DNA from 2 places in the Alcaligenes sp. WGS1538 genome. Region 2 is predicted to be linked to the other one. Evidence: predicted binding sites of a transcription regulator. Region 2 holds the regulator's gene; the other holds the start of a gene.
The links. Region 2 encodes NrdR, which represses ribonucleotide reductase genes. Its sites were predicted from a motif close to CACNANATNTNGTG; they were not measured.
Positions count from the first base shown of each region.

Region 1: the regulator NrdR is predicted to act here: its motif matches at 1,804-1,817, upstream of ACF3ND_RS01120 (ribonucleoside triphosphate reductase).

Region 1 covers NZ_CP171109.1:238,957-242,361, forward strand. The annotation lists gene ACF3ND_RS01120 (ribonucleoside triphosphate reductase) at 18-1,766, opposite strand; gene ACF3ND_RS01125 (cytochrome P450) at 1,934-3,091, opposite strand; gene ACF3ND_RS01130 (HIT family protein) at 3,242-3,405, opposite strand, start outside.
Region 2 covers NZ_CP171109.1:3,203,512-3,206,916, forward strand. The annotation lists gene ribD (bifunctional diaminohydroxyphosphoribosylaminopyrimidine deaminase/5-amino-6-(5-phosphoribosylamino)uracil reductase RibD) at 3-1,145, opposite strand; gene nrdR (transcriptional regulator NrdR) at 1,160-1,621, opposite strand; gene glyA (serine hydroxymethyltransferase) at 1,658-2,905, opposite strand; gene ACF3ND_RS14900 (YbhB/YbcL family Raf kinase inhibitor-like protein) at 3,087-3,405, opposite strand, start outside.

The sequences.
Region 1 (3,405 bases), 950 kb from region 2:
GGCGGGCGCGATGGCGCTCATGGTTCGTGCCGGCAGGCGGCCTGCTTGCGCGCCAGGATGTCCGCATCGCAATGCGGGCAGAACTCGTGCTTGCCGGGCAGGTAGCCATGCTTGGGGCAGATGGAGAAGGTGGGAGTGACCGTGATGTAGGGCAGGGAGAAGCGGCTCAGTGCCCTTTGCACCAGGGTGCGGCAGGCGTCGGCGGTGGACAGCGGTTCGGTCATGTACAGGTGCAGCACGGTGCCGCCCGTGTATTTGCGCTGCAGTTCGTCCTGGCGTTCCAGCGCCTCGAAGGGGTCGTCGGTGAAGCCCACCGGCAGTTGCGAGGAGTTGGTGTAGTAGGGCATGTCCGGCGTGCCGGCCTGCAGGATGTCCGGCCAGCGGGCCCGGTCTTCCTTGGCGAAGCGGTAGGTGGTGCCCTCGGCGGGCGTGGCTTCCAGGTTGTACATATGGCCGGTGTCCTCCTGGAACTGGACCATGCGGGTGCGCACGTGGTCCAGCAGGCGCACGGCGAAGGCGTGCCCCCAGGGCGTGGTCAGGTCGTGTTCGCCGCCGGTGAAGTTGCGGATCATTTCGTTGATGCCGTTCACGCCCAGGGTGGAGAAGTGGTTGCGCAAGGTGCCCAGGTAGCGCCGGGTGTAGGGGAACAGGCCCTGGTCCATGTGCTCCTGGATGACGCGGCGTTTGATTTCCAGGCTGTCGCGGCCCAGCTCGAGCAGCTGGTTCAGGCGGGCGAACAGGCCCTGGGCGTCGCCGCGATGCAGGTAGCCCAGGCGCGCGCAATTTATGGTGACCACGCCCAGCGAACCGGTCTGCTCGGCCGAGCCGAACAGGCCGTTGCCGCGCTTGAGCAGTTCGCGCAGGTCCAGCTGCAGGCGGCAGCACATGGAGCGGATCATGTTGGGTTTGAGCTCGGAGTTGATGAAGTTCTGGAAGTAGGGCAGGCCGTACTTGGCGGTCATCTCGAACAGGCGCTGCGCGTTGGGGCTGTGCCAGTCGAAATCCGCCGTGATGTTGTAGGTGGGGATGGGAAAGGTGAAGGCGCGCCCGCGTGCGTCGCCCTGGGTCATGACCTCGATGTAGGCGCGGTTGATCATGTCCATCTCGCGCTGCAGCTCGCCGTAGCAGAAGGGCATTTCCTGGCCGCCGATGACCGGCGTCTGCGCGCGCAGGTCCTCGGGGCAGGTCCAGTCGAAGGTCAGGTTGGTGAAGGGCGTCTGCGTGCCCCAGCGGGACGGGACGTTCAGGTTGTAGATCAGCTCCTGCATGCATTGCAGCACCTGGGGGTAGTCCATGGCATCCTTGCGCACGAAGGGCGCCATATAGGTGTCGAAAGAGCTGAAAGCCTGGGCGCCGGCCCATTCGTTCTGCAAGGTGCCCAGGAAATTCACGATCTGGCCCACGGCGCTGGACATGTGGCGGGGTGGCGCGGATTCGATCTTGCCGGGCACGCCGTTCAGGCCTTCGGTGAGCAGCATGCGCAGCGACCAGCCGGCGCAGTAGCCCGAGAGCATGTCCAGGTCGTGGATGTGCAGGTCCGCCTGGCGGTGGGCCTGGCCTATGGTCTCGGGGTAGACGTGACTGAGCCAGTAGTTGGCGATCATCTTGCCCGAGGTGTTCAGGATCAGGCCGCCCAGCGAGTAGCCCTGGTTGGCGTTGGCGTTGACCCGCCAATCCTGGCGGTCCAGGTACTCGGTGACGGAACGGATGATGTCGATCTGCGGCACGGGCCTGGCCAGGGTGCGGGGGGCGGTCCTGTCGTTCATGATGAATCCTACATATAGTGCGTAGGTAGATGCTAGGCACTATATGTAGTGCTTTCAAGACGCTTCCCGGTTTTTTTGCTCCAGACTTGATCCAGGTTAATTCCGAGCGGCGGACGATGCGGCTTGGCCGGCGTCGCCCGCCGTCGGCGCCTCAGGCCTGTGCCGGCTCAAGGGGACGGCGTGCGCTGCAGCCGCAGCGGGACCGTCTCGAACCCGCCTTCAGGATAGGTGGCGTAGCGCGGGCGGTGGCCTGGCTCGGGCAGGAAGGAGTCCGTGGCCGCCAGCAGGGCCTGGATGATGCTTTCCAGTTCCATGCGTGCGAGCTCTGCGCCCGGGCAGGCGTGGATTCCGGCGCCGTACAGCAGGTTCAGGGCCGGATCGCGGTCCAGCCGGAACTCGTCCGGATCGCCGAACACGGCTTCGTCCCGGTTGGCGCTGGCCCACAGCAAGGTCAGGCGCGCGCCGGCAGGCACCCGCGTCCCGGAGACATCCGCCTCGCGAGTGGTCTTGCGGCGGTTGGCCATCAGGGGCGCGCGAATGCGCAGGATTTCGTCATTGGCGCGGCGCACGTCCCCGGGGTGGCGGCGCAGGTGTTTCTGCAGATCCGGATGCGTGGCAAGGTAGTGGGCGATGATGCCCACGCTGGCGGCAATGGTGCCCAGTTCGCCCACGGTCCAGTTGCGCAGGATGCTGGTGATCTCGGCTTCCTGCAGCGGCGTGCCGTTTACGGTTTCGCGCAGCAGGCGCGAAGTGGCGTCCTGGCCGGGCGGATCGGCGTGGCGAAAGACGGCCAGCACCCGGCCCAGCAAGGCTTCGAACTCCTGGGCGACCTGGGCCGTGGCTTGCGGGTTGCCCGAGCGGGTGGCCTCGTTCTTGCGCTGCACCCATTGTCGCAATGGTTCGTGCAGGCTGTCGGGCCAGCCCATGAAGGCGCATTGCATGCGCAACGCGAAAGGGTGGGCCAGCGTGCTCATGAGGTCCGCCACGCCGTCCTGCGGCAGCGCGGCGATGCACTGCGCGCTGATGCGGCGACAGGCGGGCAGGAATTGCGCCAGGCGCTCGGCGCTGAAGTAGGGCTCGATCAGGCGGCGGTAGACGCCGTGCTCGGGCGGATCCATGCTGTTGGGAACGGAGCGATGGCGGGAGGCCTGGTTGCTGAAGGTGTCGTGCTCCAGCAGCAGGCGCAGGGCGTCGGCGTGCCGGAACACGGCATACTGCAGGTCGTCGTCGCGGGCGACGGGGCAGAGGCGGCGCTGCGCATCGTAATGGACCAGAGGGTCGGTCGTCGCGTCGACGGGCGCAGTCCAGCTGTGGTGCAGGGGCATGAAGGCACCTCATCAGTAGAACGCGGATTCCGGGCGAAATCCGAATTCACTGTAGCACCTTGATACAGCTTTTTTCGCCAGCCACCCTGCCGGCCAAATAGTTATTGCTTGAACAATGCTGGCGGCGGCGTGCGCGGCCGCAGGCTGGCATCAGTCGCCTGCGAGACGCGTTTGCAGCACCTGTCGCAGATGACGATGGCAGCCGGGCAATTGCGCCAGCAGCGCATCGCGGCGCCGGGACCAGGCCTGGGCTTGTTCCGGCGTGCGCTGCGGGGCGGGCGACCAGGCCGAATCGGGAAAGAGCGGATCATCCG
Region 2 (3,405 bases):
GATCAATCGGACCGGCCTGCGCCGCCCACGGACTGCAGCAAGGCCGCCCAATGGTCGCGCTGGCGCGCCAGCAGGCGGGCATCCTGTCCCAGCAGGCGCAGATCGGTGAATTCAAACGGTTGCACGGCGTCCAGCCCCGACAGGGCGGCGATATCGGCCACGCCCCTGCCCTGGCCCAGAACCTTGGGCGCCACGTACATCAGCAGCTGGTCCACCACGCCGGCGTCCAGCAAGGCGCCGGACAAGGTCGCCCCCGCCTCGGCGTGCACTTCATTGACCTGCTGCCCCGCCATCCAGTCCAGCACGGCGTGCACATCCACATGGCCGTCGCGCAGGGGCATGTGGATGACTTGGGCGTTGCGCTCGGCCAGTTGCGCCTCGCGCTGCGGATCGCGGCGGTGGCTGAAGACCCAGCAGACCGAACCGTCGAGCAAGGCGGCCTGCGGAGCCAGCTTCAACTGCGTGTCCAGCACCGCCTTGATGGGCGGACGCGGCGTGTCGACAGCCCGCACGTTCAGGCGCGGATTGTCGGCCTGCACCGTGCCTATGCCGGTCAGCACCACGCAGCTGCGCGCGCGCCAATGATGGCCGTCATCGCGCGCCTGCGGCCCGGTGATCCATTGGGACCGGCCGTCGGACAGGGCGCTGCGACCATCCAGCGAGGCCGCCATCTTCAGCCACAACCAGGGCCGGGAGCGGGTCATGCGGGCGAAGAAGCCTGCGTTGATTTCCAGCGCCTGCTCCACGCACAAGGGGCCGTCCACAGCGATGCCGGCCTGTCGCAAGCGGGCCAGCCCCCGGCCCGCCACCAGCGGATTGGGATCGAGCATGGCCACGACCACCCGCGCCGGAGCGGCCGCGACCAGCGCCTCGGCGCAAGGCGGCGTGCGGCCGTGATGACTGCACGGTTCCAGAGTGACATAGAAGGTCGCGCCGCGCACATCCACGCCGCGCTCGCGGGCCTGGCGCAACGCCATGACTTCCGCGTGCGGACCGCCCGCCTGCTGCGTGGCGCCGCTGGCCAGCAATTGGCCGTCGCGCACGATCAGGCAGGCGACGCGGGGATTGGGAGCGGTGATGTACAGCGACTGCCGAGCCAGCGCCAGGGCCTGCCGCATCCAGTCGTAGTCATGTTGATCCAGCATGGCGGCAATCCTGTTCAGGACCGACTGGGCTCGTTCATTTCGTCGATGGCCTGCACGAACTCGCGGATGTCCTTGAAACTTTTGTAGACCGAGGCGAAACGCACATAGGCAACCTGGTCGAGTTGCTTGAGTTCGGCCATGACCAGCTCGCCGATGGTCTCGGAAGAGACTTCCCGTTCGCCGGTCAGCTGGAGTTTTTCTTCGATGCGCTGCACGGCGGCATCGACCTGCTGCATGGGTACGGGACGCTTGCGCAGCGCCACGCCCATGCTGGCGCGCAGGCGCGCGGGATCGAAATCCATGCGCGTGCCGTTGCGCTTGGCCACCACGGGCAGGCTCAGTTCAGAGCGTTCGTAGGTGGTGAAACGCCGTTCACAGGCCGAACACTTGCGCCGCCGCCGGATGGCGTCGCCTTCTTCGGTGATGCGGGAATCGATCACCTGGGTATCGACATGATGACAGAACGGACACTTCATTCAAGATCGCGGGCCTTGCGGCCCGCTCCGGGCTGATTACTTGGAATACACGGGCAGCTTGGAGGTCAGCTCGTGCACGCGGCGGCGAACGTCGGCCAGCACGGTTTCGTCATGCGGGTTGTCCAGCACGTCGGCGATCAGGTGAGCCGTCTGCTCGGCCTCGGCTTCGGTGAAGCCGCGGGTGGTCATGGCAGGCGTGCCCAGGCGGATGCCGCTGGTGACGAAAGGCTTTTCGGGGTCGTTCGGAATGGCGTTCTTGTTGACCGTGATGTGGGCCTTGCCCAGGGCTTCCTCGGCCACCTTGCCGGTGATGCCCTTGGCGCGCAGGTCGACCAGCATCACGTGGCTTTCGGTACGGCCGGAGACGATGCGCAGGCCGCGCTCCACCAGGGTGCGGGCCAGGACATCGGCGTTCTTGACCACCTGGGCGGCGTAAGTCTTGAACTCGGGAGCCAGCGCTTCCTTGAAGGCCACGGCCTTGCCGGCGATGACGTGCATCAGCGGACCGCCCTGGATGCCGGGGAAGATGGCGGAGTTGATGGCTTTCTCGTGCTCGGCCTTCATCATGATGACGCCGCCGCGCGGACCGCGCAGGGACTTGTGCGTGGTGGAGGTGACGAAGTCGGCGTGCGGCACGGGGTTGGGATAGGCGCCGCCGGCGACCAGACCGGCGTAGTGGGCGATGTCCACCATGAACAGCGCGCCGTTCTCATGGGCGATGCGGGCCATGCGCTCGAAATCGATGCGCAGCGCGTAGGCCGAAGCGCCGCCCACGATCAGCTTGGGCTTGTGCTCCTTGGCCAGTTGCTCCAGACGCTCGTAGTCGATTTCCTCGTCGGCGTTCAGGCCGTAGGACACGAAGTTGTACAGCTTGCCCGAGGCGTTCACGGGCGAGCCGTGCGTCAGGTGGCCGCCTTCGGCCAGGCTCATGCCAAGCACCGTGTCGCCGGGCTTGAGCACGGCCATGTACACGCCCTGGTTGGCCTGCGAGCCCGAGTTGGGCTGCACGTTGGCGGCCTCGGCGCCGAACAGTTCCTTCAGGCGGTCGATGGCCAGTTGCTCCACCACGTCCACGTACTCGCAACCGCCGTAGTAGCGCTTGCCGGGGTAACCCTCTGCATACTTGTTCGTCAGCTGCGTGCCCTGGGCTTGCATCACGGCTGGGCTGGTGTAGTTCTCAGAGGCGATCAGCTCGATGTGCTGCTCCTGGCGCACGTCTTCTTTCTGAATGGCGGCCCAGAGCTCGGGATCGACTTTGTCGAGAGTGGCAGAACGGTCAAACATGAGGGTTCCTAACGTTTAAGTGGAAGCAAACAAGAAAGCGACATTTTAGCGCGGATGCGGGCCGATCCGCCGCATCCGGCGGCTTTCACGCCGGAAACCACGCAAACCCGGGTAAAAAGCCGGGCGGAAGGAGGCGGGCTCAAGACAATATGAGCATTGCTCAACAAGCCCGCCGCTTGCGTCAGGATTGCTGGATCAGGCGCGGGTTGAGCGTATACAGCCCGGTGATGGACGCCTTGGCCAGGATGTGGCCCTCCATGGCGCGCAGCACGTCCTGGCCGGTGAAGCGGCCTTCCAGCGGCAGCTCGGCCACATCCAGCGCATAGACCGTGAACACGTAACGATGCGGCAAGGCGTCGTTCCAGGGCGGGCACGGGCCGTCGTAGCCGAAGTAGTCGCCGTTCATGTCGCGGTCGTTGGCGAACCAGCCGGTGTAGTCGTTGACGCCCTGGCGCGTGCCGTCCAGCGCCAGCGGACCGGCCTTGCCCCTGGGCGTGATG